One region of the Duganella zoogloeoides genome, then DNA from elsewhere that is predicted to be linked to it. Evidence: predicted binding sites of a transcription regulator. Region 1 holds the regulator's gene; the other holds the start of a gene.

Region 1 (7,879 bases):
CCCTGGCAAACTCGCTGTCGTCGTGTTGCAACGACGCGACAATGGCCGGCACCGGTCCCGCACCAAAATGACGGTCGATGGCGGCACGGTCGCGCTCAAGTGAACCTGGCCCGGCAGCGGCCTTGAACGGCGCGGCAAAGGCCGCAATCGCCGCCGGCAGGCCAGCACCGCCACCCGCATTCAAAACCGCTCCCAGCGCCGTTAAATTGGCCGCCGGCACGTAATGGTCGGCCAGTCCCGCATACAGCGCATCGGCCGCGCCGATGGTGGCGCCGGTGATACCCAGGTACAGTCCCAGCCGTCCCGGCAAGCGGGACAGGAAATAGCTGGCGCCCACGTCCGGGAACAGGCCGATATTGGTCTCCGGCATCGCCATCCTGGTGCGGTCGGTCACGATGCGTGTGCGGCTGTGAGGGCCGGCCTGCGCCACGCCCATGCCGCCGCCCATCACCACGCCGTCCATCAGCGCAATAAACGGTTTCGGGTAATGGTGGACCAGGTGGTTGAGCGCATATTCCTCGGTGAAGAAATCCTCGACCAGCGCGCTGCCCTGCTGCGGCGTGGCGCGGCCCAGGTCGTGGAAGAAGCGGATGTCGCCGCCGGCGCAAAACGCCTTGTCGCTGCTGCTGCGCACGACCACCGCCTGCACGGCGTCATCGTCGCGCCAGGCCAGCAGGGTGTGCGTGATGGCGCGCACCATGTCGAGCGACAGCGAGTTGAGCGCGCGCGGACGATCGAGCGTGATGACGCCGGTGCCGTCACTGACGGCAGTTAATACGTGTTCGCTCATGGCTGTCCTGTGGATTTGTTCGACGACGGAAAATGTTCTAGCGGGTTGGGCAAGGTTAAATCGCCGCCGAGGCGGGCCTGGAATTTTGCAGCGGCTGCTGGCGGGTGCCCCATGTGGCGCGCGTAGATCACGGCAAACGGCATGTCATTCACCGCTTCCTGCTTGAAACCGGTCGCCTGGTTCATGGCCGAAGGATTGCGCGCGGCGGCCAGCGTAAATGTCACCAACCGGTCCAGCATCGGCGACTGCAGGTCGAGGATGGACGCCATCATGGTCAGCGGCGCGGCAGCAAACGCGTGGTAGTGCAGCGCCTTGGCGCCGCGCGCCATCTCGGCCGGCAGCGCGCCGTCGGGTGCCACCTGGGCCATGGCGTTGTCGAACACGCCGTGGCCCCAAGTTAATAGACGCTGGTCGTGGGTGACGGCGCCGACGGCAGTCACTGCCAGCCCTTCCCAGTAGTAATGGTTGTTGCGCTTGCCCTTGCGGGTGTCGGCGTGGACCAGCGTGGCGTCGGCCAGCGTGGACAGCCACGCCTCGATCGCTTGCTTTTGCGCGGGCATGGCGGCTGCCTGCACGCGCGCATAGCTGAGCGCCAGTCCGCCCAGGGTCCACTTGCGCACGAAATACGCCTGTTCGCTCGACATCTTGCCCAGCATGGCCTGCTGGCCGGCCCAGCTGTCCAGCCAGTTCAAGGCGCAGGCGGCGTCTTGCGGCTTGCCGTTGGCCTGGTAGCGGCTGGCGTTGCGGGCGACGCCAGACAAGAATTGTTCGACCGGCTCGGTGCTGGCGATGTTTTTGGCGCGCCGCGCCGGGTCGATCACGGAATGGTTGGCGTCGTTGTAGTAGCTGTTGGCGTCGATGTCGATGACGGCGGCCGGCGCCGGCTGGCAGGTGGCGGCGACGGCGGAAGCAGCGGAGGCGGAAAGGAGAACGGTATAAACCAGATAAACAATTTTCATGTAGCTCCAAAAACAAGAAAGGGCGCCTTGTGCGCCCTTAGTTGGTGTGTCGCGCCGTTGTTAAAGGGCGGCGGCAGCTGGTTCGAAGTTATCCGGGAGATGCTTGATCGCATCGTGGCCGTGCTGTTGGACTTTGCCTTTGTACTTCATGACCTGGCGGTCCAGCTTGTCGATCAGGGTGTCGATCGCAGCGTACAGGTCTTGCGACAGGCTTTCCACGTAGACCGTTTTACCGGACAGGCGCAGATTGATTTCAGCCTTTTGGCGCTTGGTTTTCTCTTTAAGGTTATCTACGGTCAGAATGACAGCAATATCAATCACTTGATCAAAGTGCCGTGTCACGCGTTCGAGCTTGCTCTGCACGTATTCACGAATGGCGGCGGTCACTTCGAGATGATGTCCACTGATGGTGAGATTCATACACACTCCTAAAGATAAATGTCGCTGACGGTTCGTGCTTTACCCATTGTTGCCGAGTAAGCAGGAACCAGTGCACTACAAAGACTTGCGGAGACTGACTGGAGGGATTTTGAGGGCTTCGCGATATTTGGCAACAGTGCGTCGCGCAATCACCATGCCCTGTTCTCCCAGCATGTCCGCAATCTTACTGTCGGATAAAGGATTTTTAGGGTCTTCAGCTCCTGTCAGTTGCACGATCAGTGCCCGTATCGCCGTCGAACTGGCTTCACCTCCCGCTTCGGTGGCGACGTGGCTACCAAAAAAATATTTCAGCTCAAACATGCCGTGCGGCGTCAGCATGTATTTCTGAGTTGTTACCCGAGAAATGGTGCTCTCGTGTAAACCCAGTGTATCAGCAATTTCGCGAAGCACAAGGGGGCGCATGGCAACGGCGCCGTGCGAGAAAAAGTTCTTTTGTCGTTCTACTATCGCTTGCGCCACGCGCAGGATGGTGTCGAACCGCTGGCGCATATTCTTGATCAGCCACTTCGCTTCCTGCAGCTGCGCGCCCATGGCGCCCTCGCCTCCCTCGCCCTTCTTCTGCTTGAGCAGGTTGGCGTACATGGCGTTTACGCGCAGGCGCGGCATGACGTCGTTGTTCAGGCTGACCTGCCAGCCGGTGCGCGATTTTTTCACGATCACGTCCGGCACCACGTAGTCCGACACGTCGGACGCGAACGCCGCACCGGGGTGCGGATTGCACTGGCGGATCACGGTCTGTACTTCGCGCAAGTCTTCGTCGTCGCACAGCAGCGCTTTTTTCAGCTTGTTGAAATCGCGCTGGGCAAACCACGTCAGGTGCTTTTCGACGATGGCCACGGCCATCCGTCGCGTCACCAGCGCGATGCCGGGCAAGCGCTTGATTTGCAGCGCCAGGCACTCGGCCGCATTGCGCGCCCCCACGCCGGCCGGGTCGAAACTTTGCAGCAGCGACAATGCCGTTTGCAGCTCGTCGAGTTCGACTTCCAGTTCCTCCGGCAGGCGCGCGTGGATCTCGTCGAGCGCTTCTTCGAGGTAGCCGTTTTCGTCGAGCGCGTCGATGATCAGCTCGACCAGCGCGCGGTCGCGCAGCTCGAGCACGGTCACCCGCATCTGCTCCATCAGGTGTTCGCGCAGGGTGCAGTGGTGCGCTTCGATTTGCGGACGCGCGTCTTCGTCGTCGGGCGCCTTGCTGCGGCCGGCGTCGCTCCAGTCCATGTCCGCTTCGGCGGTGGTACTTTCGGTATCGGCGGCGGGGCCTTCGTAGGCGTCGGCCTCGCCGGCGGGCGCCGCTTCCTGCGGGCCCGATTCGGACGGCGCTTCGCCGGACGGCGCCTGCTGGCTGATGGCGCCGTCGGACAACAGCCGCAGCGAATGGTCGAGCGGGTCGTCTAACCGCTCGAGCAAGGGATTGTCGGTCAGGAGTTGTTCGAGTTCCTGGTGCAGCTCCAGCGTGGAGAGCTGCAGCAAGCGGATCGATTGCTGCAGTTGGGGCGTCAGCGCGAGATGCTGCGAGGTCCGCAGTTGCAACGACTGTTTCATGGATTACATTCGGAAGTGTTCACCCAGGTAGACGCGGCGGACCGACTCGTCGGCGATGATGTCGTCCGGACGGCCCGAAGCCAGCACCGAGCCCTGGTTGATGATATATGCGCGGTCGCAGATGCCCAGCGTCTCGCGCACATTGTGATCGGTAATGAGGACGCCGATTTGCCGCTCCTTGAGAAAGCGCACGATGCGCTGGATCTCGATCACGGCAATCGGGTCGACCCCGGCGAATGGTTCGTCGAGCAGCACGAAGCGCGGGTTGGTGGCCAGCGCACGGGCGATCTCCACCCGGCGGCGTTCGCCGCCGGAGAGCGAGAGCGCGGGGTTCTCGCGCAGCTTCTCGATTTGCAAATCGGCCAGCAGGGTATTGAGCCGTTCAGTAATGTCAGCCTTGGATAAAGGCTTGCCGTCCACTTTCTGGATTTCGAGGACAGCGCGAATATTTTCTTCCACCGTCAGTTTGCGGAACACCGACGCTTCCTGCGGCAGGTACGACAGGCCGAGCGAGGCGCGGCGGTGGATCGGCAGCGACGAGACGTCGACGCCGCCGATATCGATGGTGCCGGCGTCCGACGGTACCAGGCCGACGATCATGTAGAACGACGTGGTCTTGCCGGCGCCGTTGGGGCCGAGCAAACCCACCACTTCGCCGCAATCGACTTGCAGGGACACGTCGTGAACGACCTGGCGCTTGCCATAGCTTTTCTGCAGGCCGCGAACGATCAGGGTGCTACCGCAACTTGGTTCCATGTCATTTCCCCGCAGGCTGGGTGGCCGGCACCGGCTGCGCCGGCGCGATCGGCGGGCGCTTGGACGATGGCTGGATCACCATGGTGCCGCGGCCGGCGCCCGGTTTGCTCTCGCCGCTGCTGCTGTTCTTCACCGCGAACACTTCGCGGCGGCTGTCGTAGGATATGAACTCGCCATCGACCTGGCTGGTGACCTTGCCCGACTCGAGCTGCTTGATGCGGCCCTTGGAGATCAGCTTGACCAGCTCGGTCTTGTCGTCGTATTCGATGCGGTCGGCCTGGCCTTCCACCCACTTGTCGGTCTCGCCGTCGAGTTTCTGGCGGAACGTGGCCTGCACGCCGGGCGTGCCGGTGAGCACCACGAACTGGTAGCCCTCGGGGTCTTGCGTGACCACCGCCTTCGGCGAGGTCATGCGGATGGTGCCGCGCGTGAGGATGACATTGCCGGTGAAGGTCTTGATCTGCTTGACGTCATCGGAGTCGGCCTGGTCGAACGACACTTCGATCGGCTTGTTGGAGTCGGCTTTTTCGGCGCGCGCCGGAATGGTCAGTGCCGCCAGCAGCAGTGCTGCCGACCAGAAGGTGTGCTTGGTGATTGCTCTCATAATCTTCCTTTAGCGTGCCGCATGCGGCGGCACGGTGATCTTGCCGCGTCCGCCCAATTGGGTTTGCAGCGTTGCGTTGTTGGCGGTCATGCCGACACCCGTGGCCACCGTCTTGCCCAGGTGCAGTTCGACCGGTGCGACGGTTTCCATCCGTTGCTCGTCCGGGAACACGGTGAGCGTGGACGTGGTCAGGCTCATGGCCTGGCTTTTGCCACTGGCCGGGCGTACCACGCTGACGTTGCCGTCGAGCTTGACGCGCGAGTTGTCCTGATCGACGCGGGCGGTGTCGCCGCGCACCGTCATTGGCGGATGCTCGGCCGACAAGGTGTTGATATAGGGCTTGATGATGTCGGACGCTTCTTCGGCCGGCAGGTGGGTGAGCTTGTCGCCGGAAATGATATAGGCCGGCTTGCCGTCCTTGGTCATGCGCACCACGCTGAACCGGTCGATGATGTAATCGGGCTCGTTGCGGAACTTGTCCTGCGCCGTATCCTGGTTCGATTCGTTAATCAACTGCACCATCCAGCCGGTACCGACGGCCACGAATACGCCGATGACGACCATCCAGGTGAGCGACCAGCGGTGGGCGGTTCTTTTACGTACGTTAGGCATCAGATCACCTTGGCGCGTGTGAGGTCGTGGATGTGCAGCGCGCCGACCAGCTTGCCATCGGCGTCGGCCACCAGCACTTGGTTGATGCGGAACTGTTCCATGATTGCGACCGCATCGACCGCCAGCTGTTCCGGCGCGATGCTGCGCGGGTTGGCGTGCATGACGTCGCGGATCAGGACCTGGGTGAAGTCCTGCACCTTGTCGATCATGCGGCGCAGGTCGCCGTCGGTAAATACGCCGATCGGTCTGTCCTCGGCATCGACCACGGCGGTCATGCCCATGCCTTTTTTGGTCATTTCAAGCAGCGCGTCGGTGAGCTTGACGTCGGCACGCACCTTGGGCACATCGGCGCCGCTGCGCATGACGTCGCGCACGTGGGTGAGCAGGCGCCGGCCCAGCGCCCCGCCCGGATGCGACCGGGCAAAATCTTCTTCCCTGAAACCGCGCAGATCGAGCAAGGCCACTGCCAGCGCGTCGCCCAGCGCCAGCGTGACGGTGGTGGACGTGGTGGGCGCCAGGTTCATCGGGCACGCTTCCTTGGCCACCGCTACATTGAGGTGGACGTCGGCGATGCTGGCCAGGCTGGAGCCTGGTTTACCGGTGATGGCAATGACCTTGCTGCCCATGCGCTTGACCACCGGCAGGATGGTCATCAGCTCGGTACTTTCGCCCGAGTACGAAATGGCAATGAAAGCGTCGTCAGCAGTAACCATGCCGAGGTCGCCGTGCGCAGCCTCGGCCGGATGTACGAACATGGCGGGGGTGCCGGTGGAGGCGAACGTGGCTGCCATCTTGCGAGCGATGTGGCCGGACTTGCCGATACCGGACACCACCACCCTGCCCTTGCAATTAAACAACAGTTCAATCGCTTTGACGACGGTATGGTCGTCACCCAGGCGCAGCTCCAGCGCAGTAATGGCAGCAGCCTCGTTTTGCAACGTTTCACGGGCGAGCCGCAGCGCATGCGCCGCCATTTTTGCGTCAAAAGCTTTCAGCATTGTTTTTTCATGGGTTACACTCATACCCAAGTATAGCCGAATTAAGAAAGCAAAAAACTTGCCAGTCGAAACATTGTGCCTGCGTGGGGCGAAACCACTGAATAAAAAACTGACGGCTACGGCAACATGACGTTTTCCCCGCTCGAACTGACCCTGGTGTTGTTAGGCAGCGCCGTGCTGGGCGTGGTGGCCTTCCGCATGATGCATTTGCCGCCCATGCTCGGCTACCTGGCCGTCGGCATCCTGATCGGCCCCCACGCGCTCGGCTGGGCCATGGAAAGCGAAGCCACCCACGGCCTGGCCGAGTTCGGCGTGGTATTCCTGATGTTCTCGATCGGGCTCGAATTCTCGCTGCCCAAGCTGCTGGCGATGCGCGGCATCGTGTTCGGCCTCGGGCTGGCGCAGGTGGCGTTTACCATCATTGCCACCTTGCTGTTCGGCTGGCTCATCGCCAGCCAGCTACCGGCCCATTTGCAGATCAGCTGGCAAGGCGCGTTTGCACTCGGCGGCGCGCTGGCCATGTCGTCCACCGCCATCGTGGTCAAGATGCTGACCGAGCGGCTCGAGCTCGAGAGCGAGCATGGCCGCAAGATCATCGGCATTTTGCTGTTCCAGGATCTGGCCGTGGTGCCGCTGCTGATCATGATCCCGTCGCTGGGCCAGCGCCCGGACGCGCTGGCGGAAACCCTGGCCTGGGCCGGTGTCAAGGCCGTGATCGTATTGACCCTGCTGCTGTTCGTCGGCCACCGCCTGATGCGCGGCTGGTTTACCATCGTGGTCAAGCGCCGCTCGCAGGAACTGTTCATGCTCAACCTGCTCCTGATCACGCTGGGCGCGGCATGGATCACCGAACAGGCCGGGCTGTCGCTGGCGCTCGGGGCGTTTGTCGCTGGCATGCTGATTTCCGAGACCGAGTACAAGCACCAGGTGGAAGAAGACATCAAGCCGTTCCGCGACGTGCTGCTGGGACTGTTCTTCATCACGGTGGGCATGCTGCTCAACCTGCGCATGGTGATCGACAACTGGTGGCTGGTGCTGATCCTGCTGATCGGGCCGGTGCTGGTGAAGTTTGCCCTGATCGCCGCGCTGGCCAAGCTGTTCGGCTCGAGCGATGGCGTGTCGATCCGCACCGGCCTGGCGCTGGCGCAGGCCGGCGAATTCGGCTTCGTGCTGCTCAACC
Region 2 (7,879 bases), 1.0 Mb from region 1:
GGTGCTGTTTACCGGTTTCGACGGCAAGGTCGTGCGCAAGCGCGTGGTGGGCATCGCGCCCGACCTGCATTTCCATACGCTGCGCGAGGCGCCGCGCGCCACCGCCTACGAGCTATGGACGGCAGGCGTGGCGCTGAGCGTGCGTGCTGCGGTTCCGGCCGCGCAGGTGGAAGCGATGGTACGCGACCTGTGGCCGCGCTACTTCCCTGATGCGATCATGCACACCCAGCGCGCCAGCGCTATCCTGGCGGCGAACTACGCCGACGAATCGCGCCTGTCCACGCTGCTGGTCATTGCCACCGCCATCGCGCTGGCGATTGCCGCGTTCGGCACCTACGTGCTGTCGGCTACCACCGTGCAGCGCCGCGCCAGGGAGATCGTGCTGCGCAAGCTGCATGGCGCGCGCAGCAGCGATATCGGCCTGCTGGTGGTGCGCGAAACCGGCGTGCTGGTGCTGGTGGCCGCCATCATCGGCTTGCCGCCGGCGGCACTGGCCATCCAGCGCTACCTGGCCGGCTACGTGGCGCATGCGCCGGGCGGCTACTGGACCTTGCTGCTGTCGCTGGCAATGACTGTCATGGTGGCGCTGCTGGCGATAGCGCGGCAGGCGCGCGTGGCCATGCGCATGGCGCCGGCGGATGCGCTGCGCGCCTGAGCGCCCTCAGAAATTGGTGAGGCTGCGGAACTGGGCGGCGCGGCGGCGCGATACCTCTATTTCCATGCCGTCGCGCAGCGTCAGATCCAGCCCCCCCGCGTCATTGGGCACCACCCGCTCGACAAAGCCGAGGTTGACGATATGGCGGCGGCTGGCGCGGAAAAACCTTTGCGGATCGAGCCGTGCTTCGAGCTGGCTCAGGGAGCGCAGCATCAGCGGCTGGTGCATGTCGAAATAGGCGCGCATGTAATTGCCCTCGGACTCGAACAGGCGGATGTCGTCGAGGGCGACGAACCAGCAACGCTCGCCGTCCTTGATGAACATTTTTTGAGGCATGGCGGCGGGTGTGGCTGCCGGCAGCACATTGGTAAAGCGTTGCGCCGCGCAGCGCTGCAGCGCCGCCGCCATGCGCGCGGGCTGGATCGGCTTTTGCAGGTAATCGAGCGCATTGACTTCGAACGCCTGCAAGGCATAGCGGTCGAAGGCGGTGGTAAAAATCACCTGCGGCGCGGCGTCGAGGGCGGCCAGCATGTCGAAACCGCTGCCACCCGGCATTTGCACGTCGAGGAACACCAGGTCGGGTTTCAACGCAGCGATCTGCTGCACGCCGTCGGCGGCGTTGGCCGCCTCGCCGACGATGTCCACGTGTGGGTGCCCCGCCAGCAGGCGCCGCAATTCGGCGCGCGCCAGGCGCTCGTCATCGATCAGCAGTACCCGCATGGTTGGCATCATGGCAGCTCCGGCACGGTCATGGTGGCGCGCACCCAGCCACCGTCTTCGGTCAGGTCGAGCCGGGCGCCGGCGCCCAGTATCAATGCCAGCCGCTGGCGCGTGTTGGCCAGCCCCACCCGGGTGGAATCGGTGAATGGCGCCAGCGCGCCATGGTTGGCGATGTCGATGCGCACCACCTGGTCGGCGTCGCGCCACGCGCGGATGCGGATGTCGCTGCCGGTGGGACTGGCCTCCACGCCGTATTTGACGGCGTTCTCAACCAGCGTTTGCAAGGTCATGGGCGGGATGCGCACCGCGTCCATGCCCGGACCGATATCGATGGCGATGCGCAGCCGTTCCTCGAAGCGGATTTTCTCGATCGCCAGGTAGGCTTGCACCGCTTCGATTTCGGCTGCCAGCGGCACCGTATCGTGGTGGCCCGATTGCAGCGCGTAGCGCATCACGCTGGCCAGCTGGTCGATCATTTGCGCGGCCGCGTCCTGGTCCTGGTACACCAGCGCGCGCACGCTGTTCATGCTGTTGAAGAAAAAGTGCGGATTAACCTGCGCCTGCAAGGCGCGCAGTTCGGCTTCCCGGGCGCTCAGTTGCAGTTGCAGCGCTTCCGCCTCGAGCCGGGCATTGCGGCGCAGGTAGGCAACCAGCATGTAAAAAATCGTCCAGACCAGGTACACGCCCCACCAGAACAGCAGCGCGCCCGGCAGCCAGCCGGCGTTACGCACCTCGCCGAACGGCTTGATGACGAAATAGCCGACGAGTTGCACCGTCGTGTGCACGGCGCTGAGCAAAGGCAGGGCGAGGGCAATGGTTTTCCACGACACCCGCACCCTGGCTTGTATGCGTCGCTTGAGAAAGCGCCGCCACAGGTGGGAAATCAGCAGGCCCGCCGCCACGCCCCAGTAGCCGATCGCCAGCGCGGCCAGCGTGCGCTGCGCACTTGGTGTCATAGCCACCATCAACAGCGGCAGGAAGTTCCAGCCGGCCAGCTGGAAGATCCAGTACCAGGGCAGGCGGGCGGGCAGGGGGCGGCGGTCGGTCACGAGCGTACGTTGGGCTTATTTCAGGAATTGGTCGATGCGATCATACATCCAGCTTGGGTCGTCGAGCATGATGAAATGGAGCGCGGTGTCCGCCATCTCCACCTTGACGCCGGCCAGCTTGCTGTATTGACCCTGGTAGGCCTGCTGGAACTGTTCCTTGTTCCCGAAGTTCTTGTAGGCGATCCAGCTGCCCAGCACCAGCGTGGGCGCCCTGATACGGGAGACTTCCTGGCGCAGGTCTTCGCCCATCAACTCCGCCATCGCGTTGGCGACCGTGGTGCGGTCCGACTGTTGACCCCACGCCAGTGCGCGCTGCACATCGTCTGCACCGGTGATCATGGTGCGCAGCGTTTGCAGCTGGCCGGCCTGTTGGGCGGCAGTGTCCCTGCTCAGCATGCGGGTACGCACGGCGGCTGCCATTTCCTTCATCTGCGGACCGGTAATGCTGGGCATCTGGATGGCGGCCATGGCCGGCAGGCTGTCCACGATCACCAGCCGTCCCACCTGTTCCGGGTGGTCGGCGGCCAGTTTCAGCGCCAGGAAGCCACCGAGGCTGTGGCCGACGATCACCGGTTGCGCCAGTTTGTTGGCGGCGATGTACTCGCTCAGCTGCTGTTCGGCCGTTGCCAGCAGCGGGCCGTCGATGGCGGGTAAGCCGGCAAAGCCGGCCAGGGTCAGTACGTGGCAGCGGCGCGCGCCGCAATAGCGCTGAACCGTGCCGTCCCACACCGCGCCCGACGACGCCAGGCCCGGGATCAGGATCATCGGTGCCCCGGTGGCGTTGCCGGTGACGTCGATCTTGAAGGCAGGGGCGGCGATGGCCGTTGAGGCGAACAGCAAGCTGGCGGTGATGGCGGCAACGGTGCGGGCGAAGGACATGGCGTTTCTCCGTGATGGGTAGGTGTGGCCATGTTAGCGGTGGGGTTCACGGGCGGCGACCGCTGGTGGATGAGCGGTCGCTGGCAGGTGATGAACGGCGTGACCATGTGCTCGGCATGGACTCCCGCTTTGGCGGGAAGTACGGCGGTTAACTTGACCGCATCGGCGCAGTGACGGTGTTTTTCAAGGTGCGGCGGCCTGGCCGCCATCTTCCGCGCGCAACCGGCGCCACAGCGTGGTGCGGCTGATGCCCAGGTAATTGGCCGCCGCGTCGCGCCGGCCGCCAAAGCGGGCCAGAACCTCTGCCGTGCTTGCCGTCTCGCGATGCGCCCGGCTGATGCTGAGCGACGATGCAGTGGCGCCGGCGGCCGCGCTACCCGCGCCGGTGTTGCCAACATCAGCGCCAACACCGGCGTCAATACCGCCATGGCCTGCCAGCTCCGGCGCCACGCCAGCGATGAACGCGGGCGTGAGCGCCTGCAGTGGCTCGGCCGCCAGGAACAGCGCCAGGCGTTCGGCCAGGTTGCGCAGTTCGCGCACATTGCCGGGCCAGGCGTACGCTTGCAGCAGCGGTGCGCACGCCGCCATCTCGGCGCGCAGGTTGGGGTGCGGCCGGGCGCCGAGCGACGCCAGCGCATGCTTGAGTGACCATTCGGCCAGCGCCACCACGTCGCCGGGCCGTGCGCGCAGCGGCGGCAGCGCCAGGCGCAGCACCGCCAGCCGGTAGAACAGGTCGGCGCGGAAGCGGCCGTCGCGCACGCGCTGCTCCAGGTCGCAGTGGGTGGCGCTGATGATGCGCACGGCAACGGCGATGGGCCGGGTGCCGCCCACCCGCACCACCTGCCGTTCTTCCAGCACCCGCAGCAAACGAGTTTGCAGCGTCAGCGGCATCTCGCCGATCTCGTCGAGGAACAGGGTGCCGTGGTTGGCCGCCTCGAACAGCCCGGCATGGCCGCCCCGGCGCGCGCCGGTAAACGCGCCGTCTTCATGGCCGAACAGTTCCGATTCGAGCAGCGACTCTGCGATGGCGCCGCAGTTCACTGCCACGAACGGCCGGTTCTGTCCCAGGCTGCGCGGCCCTTCGTTGTGGATCGCCTGCGCAGCCAGTTCCTTGCCGCTGCCGGTTTCGCCCTGTATCAGCACCGTGGCTGGCGATTTCGCATACAGCACCACCGACTGGCGCACCGCTTCCATGGCGACCGATTCGCCGCGCAAGTCGGTGATGCCGTGGCGGGCGCGCAGCGTATCGGTCGCGGCGCCCGTGGTGGCGCCGCGTGCGCGGCCCCGGCCCCGGTCCATTTCAAGCCGGGTCAGGCGCGCCAGCTCCAGCGCATCGTCAAAAGCGTGCCGCACCGAGGCCGCAGAGTACACGAACACGCCCGTCAGCCCCGCCTCTTCGGCCAGGTCGGTGATGCGGCCGGCGCCGACGATGGCCTTGATGCCTGCCGCTTTTAAATCGTTGACCTGGTCGCGCGCGTCTTCCTCGGTCACATACGTGCGCTGTGCCACGTCGATGTCGAAGGTGGTGGTGAATTCGGCCAGCTCCTGCAGCCGCTCCTGGTAGGTGACGATGCCCACGTGCGGGGACACGCGCCGCGCCCGCGCCAGCGCCTGCATCACGTCGAAGCCGCTGAAGCGTGCCACGACCACCGGCACCGACAGCCGGCTTCTCAGGTAGGCGGCGTTGGAGCCGGCGGCGATGACGGCGTCGCAGCGCTCGGTGGCCAGGCGCGCGCGGATATGGCGCACGGCGTCGTCGAAGCCGAGGTGGATTTGTTCGATGGTGGCGCGGTTGTCGTATTCGAGCGTGATATGGCGGAACACGTCGGAGAGGCGCGAGACGGAAACGGTCCAGATGACGGGCTTGTCGTCAGGATCGAGCGGCAGGGAAGGAGGAGGGCGCATGTTTCAATTGTAGTGCAGTTGTTTCGATGTTTCAAAATGAAACAATTTTGCAACATCGAAAATCATCAAGTGATTGATTTTAAAGGAGGTGGCGGGTGGCACGGCTCTTGCAAAGTGTCACCCAACTTCACCGCAACATTGAAAGGTCACCCATGAGTCGTTCCGCAGGCGCCGCATTCCGCCAGGCCGTACAAGAAGAATCGCCGTTGCAGGTCGTCGGCGCCATCAACGCCAACCACGCCTTGCTGGCCAAGCGCACTGGTTTCCGCGCCATCTATCTGTCGGGCGGCGGCGTGGCGGCCGGCTCCCTCGGCTTGCCCGACCTGGGCATCTCGAGCCTGGATGACGTGCTTACCGACATCCGCCGCATCACCGACGTGTGCGACCTGCCGCTGCTGGTCGATGCCGATACCGGTTTCGGCGCCTCGGCCTTCAACGTCGCGCGCACAGTCAAGACCATGATCAAGGCCGGCGCCGCCGCCATGCACATCGAAGACCAGGTGGGCGCCAAGCGCTGCGGCCACCGCCCCGGCAAGGAAATCGTCTCGCAGCAGGAGATGGTCGATCGCGTCAGCGCCGCCGTCGATGCGCGCACCGACGACCAGTTCGTGATCATGGCCCGCACCGACGCGCTGGCGGTCGAAGGGCTGGACGCGGCGATCGCGCGCGCGGTGGCGTGCGTGGAGGCTGGCGCCGACATGATCTTCCCGGAGGCGATGATCAGCCTCGAGATGTATAAACAGTTCGCCGCCGCCGTAAAAGTGCCGGTGCTGGCCAACATCACCGAATTCGGTTCCACGCCGCTGTTCACGGTGGACGAGCTGCGCGACGCCGACGTGGGCCTGGTGCTCTATCCGCTGTCCGCGTTCCGCGCCATGAACAAGGCCGCTGAAAATGTGTATGGCGCGATCCGCCGCGACGGCACCCAGCAAAACGTGCTCGATACCATGCAGACGCGCGCCGAGCTGTATGAACGGATCAACTACCATAGCTTCGAGCAGAAGCTCGATGCGCTCTTCGCTGCGCAAAAAAAATAACCAGTCAATATCGTCGCTTTCGCGCCGGCGCAATGCATGCTCAGCATGGATTCCCGCCTGCGCGGGAATGACGGATACCAGGAGATCATCATGACCGACACTACCACTTTCAAACCCAAGAAATCCGTCGCCCTCTCCGGCGTGGCGGCCGGCAACACCGCGCTGTGCTCCGTCGGCAAGACCGGCAATGACCTGCACTACCGTGGCTACGACATCCTGGACCTGGCCACCACCAGCGAGTTCGAGGAAATCGCCTACCTGCTGGTGCACGGCAAGCTGCCCAACGGGGGGGAGCTGCGCGGCTACAAGGCCAAACTGCGCTCGCTGCGCGGCCTGCCGCAGGCGGTCAAGTCCGCGCTCGAAGCATTGCCGGCCGCCGCCCACCCGATGGACGTGATGCGCACCGGCGCTTCGGTGCTCGGCTGCGTGCTGCCGGAAAAGGACGACCACAATGTGCCCGGCGCGCGCGACATCGCCGACCGCCTGATGGCGTCGTTCGGCTCGATGCTGCTGTACTGGTACCACTACAGCCATAACGGCAAGCGCATCGAGGTGGAAACCGACGACGATTCGATCGGCGGTCACTTCCTGCACCTGCTGCACGGCTTCAAGCCGCCCGAGAGCTGGGTGCGCGCCATGCACACGTCGCTAATCCTGTACGCCGAACACGAATTCAACGCGTCCACCTTCACCGGCCGCGTGATCGCGGGTACGGGTTCGGACATGCACTCGGCCATTACCGGCGCCATCGGCGCACTGCGCGGTCCCAAGCACGGCGGCGCCAACGAGTTCGCGTTCGAAATCCAGAAGCGCTACGAAAATGCAGACGAGGCGGAAGCCGACATCCGCAACCGCGTGGCTAACAAGGAAGTGGTGATCGGCTTCGGCCATCCCGTGTACACGATTTCCGATCCGCGCAACGTGGTGATCAAGGAAGTGGCGCGCCAGCTGTCGCAGGACGGCGGCTCGATGAAAATGTTCGACATTGCCGAGCGCCTGGAAACCGTGATGTGGGACGTGAAAAAAATGTTCCCCAACCTGGACTGGTTCTCGGCCGTGTCGTACCACATGATGGGCGTGCCCACCGCGATGTTCACGCCGCTGTTCGTCATTTCGCGCACGTCCGGCTGGGCCGCGCACGTGATCGAGCAGCGCATCGACAACAAGATCATCCGCCCCAGCGCCAACTACGTCGGCCCCGAAGACCTGCAATTCGTGCCGATCAAGGACCGTTCGTAATGACTACGCCGATGAACACGCAATACCGCAAACCGCTGCCTGGCACCACGCTCGACTACTTCGACGCGCGCGCCGCCGTCGATGCCATTCAAAACGGCGCCTGGGCCGGGCTGCCCTACACCTCGCGCGTGCTGGCCGAAAACCTGGTGCGCCGCTGCGACCCCGCCACGCTCAATGCGTCGCTGGGGCAGCTGATCGAACGCCGCCGCGACCTCGATTTCCCGTGGTTCCCGGCGCGCGTGGTCTGCCACGACATCCTCGGTCAGACCGCGCTGGTGGACCTGGCCGGCCTGCGCGACGCCATCGCCCTGCAGGGCGGCGATCCGGCGCTGGTCAACCCGGTGGTACCAACCCAGCTGGTGGTCGATCATTCGCTGGCGGTGGAGTGCGGCGGC

What was found. The regulator sigma-54, encoded in region 1, starts transcription at its own class of promoters, with help from an activator protein. The targets are predictions, from matches to a motif close to TGGCANGNAANCTGCTTT.
Region 2: prpB (methylisocitrate lyase) is a predicted target of sigma-54. The motif match lies at 5,305-5,322, and genes of this name have one in related genera.

Annotation. Positions count from the first base shown of each region.
Region 1 is NZ_CP140152.1:5,434,652-5,442,530, forward strand. It holds gene SR858_RS23875 (enoyl-CoA hydratase/isomerase family protein) at 1-790, opposite strand, end outside; gene SR858_RS23880 (alginate lyase family protein) at 787-1,749, opposite strand; gene hpf (ribosome hibernation-promoting factor, HPF/YfiA family) at 1,810-2,169, opposite strand; gene SR858_RS23890 (RNA polymerase factor sigma-54) at 2,245-3,729, opposite strand; gene lptB (LPS export ABC transporter ATP-binding protein) at 3,733-4,485, opposite strand; gene lptA (lipopolysaccharide transport periplasmic protein LptA) at 4,487-5,089, opposite strand; gene lptC (LPS export ABC transporter periplasmic protein LptC) at 5,099-5,701, opposite strand; gene SR858_RS23910 (KpsF/GutQ family sugar-phosphate isomerase) at 5,701-6,699, opposite strand; gene SR858_RS23915 (monovalent cation:proton antiporter family protein) at 6,826-7,879, shown strand, end outside.
Region 2 is NZ_CP140152.1:4,392,681-4,400,559, reverse strand. It holds gene SR858_RS19475 (FtsX-like permease family protein) at 1-655, shown strand, start outside; gene SR858_RS19470 (LytR/AlgR family response regulator transcription factor) at 662-1,375, opposite strand; gene SR858_RS19465 (sensor histidine kinase) at 1,384-2,424, opposite strand; gene SR858_RS19460 (alpha/beta fold hydrolase) at 2,440-3,303, opposite strand; gene prpR (propionate catabolism operon regulatory protein PrpR) at 3,487-5,208, opposite strand; gene prpB (methylisocitrate lyase) at 5,361-6,245, shown strand; gene prpC (bifunctional 2-methylcitrate synthase/citrate synthase) at 6,336-7,484, shown strand; gene acnD (Fe/S-dependent 2-methylisocitrate dehydratase AcnD) at 7,496-7,879, shown strand, end outside.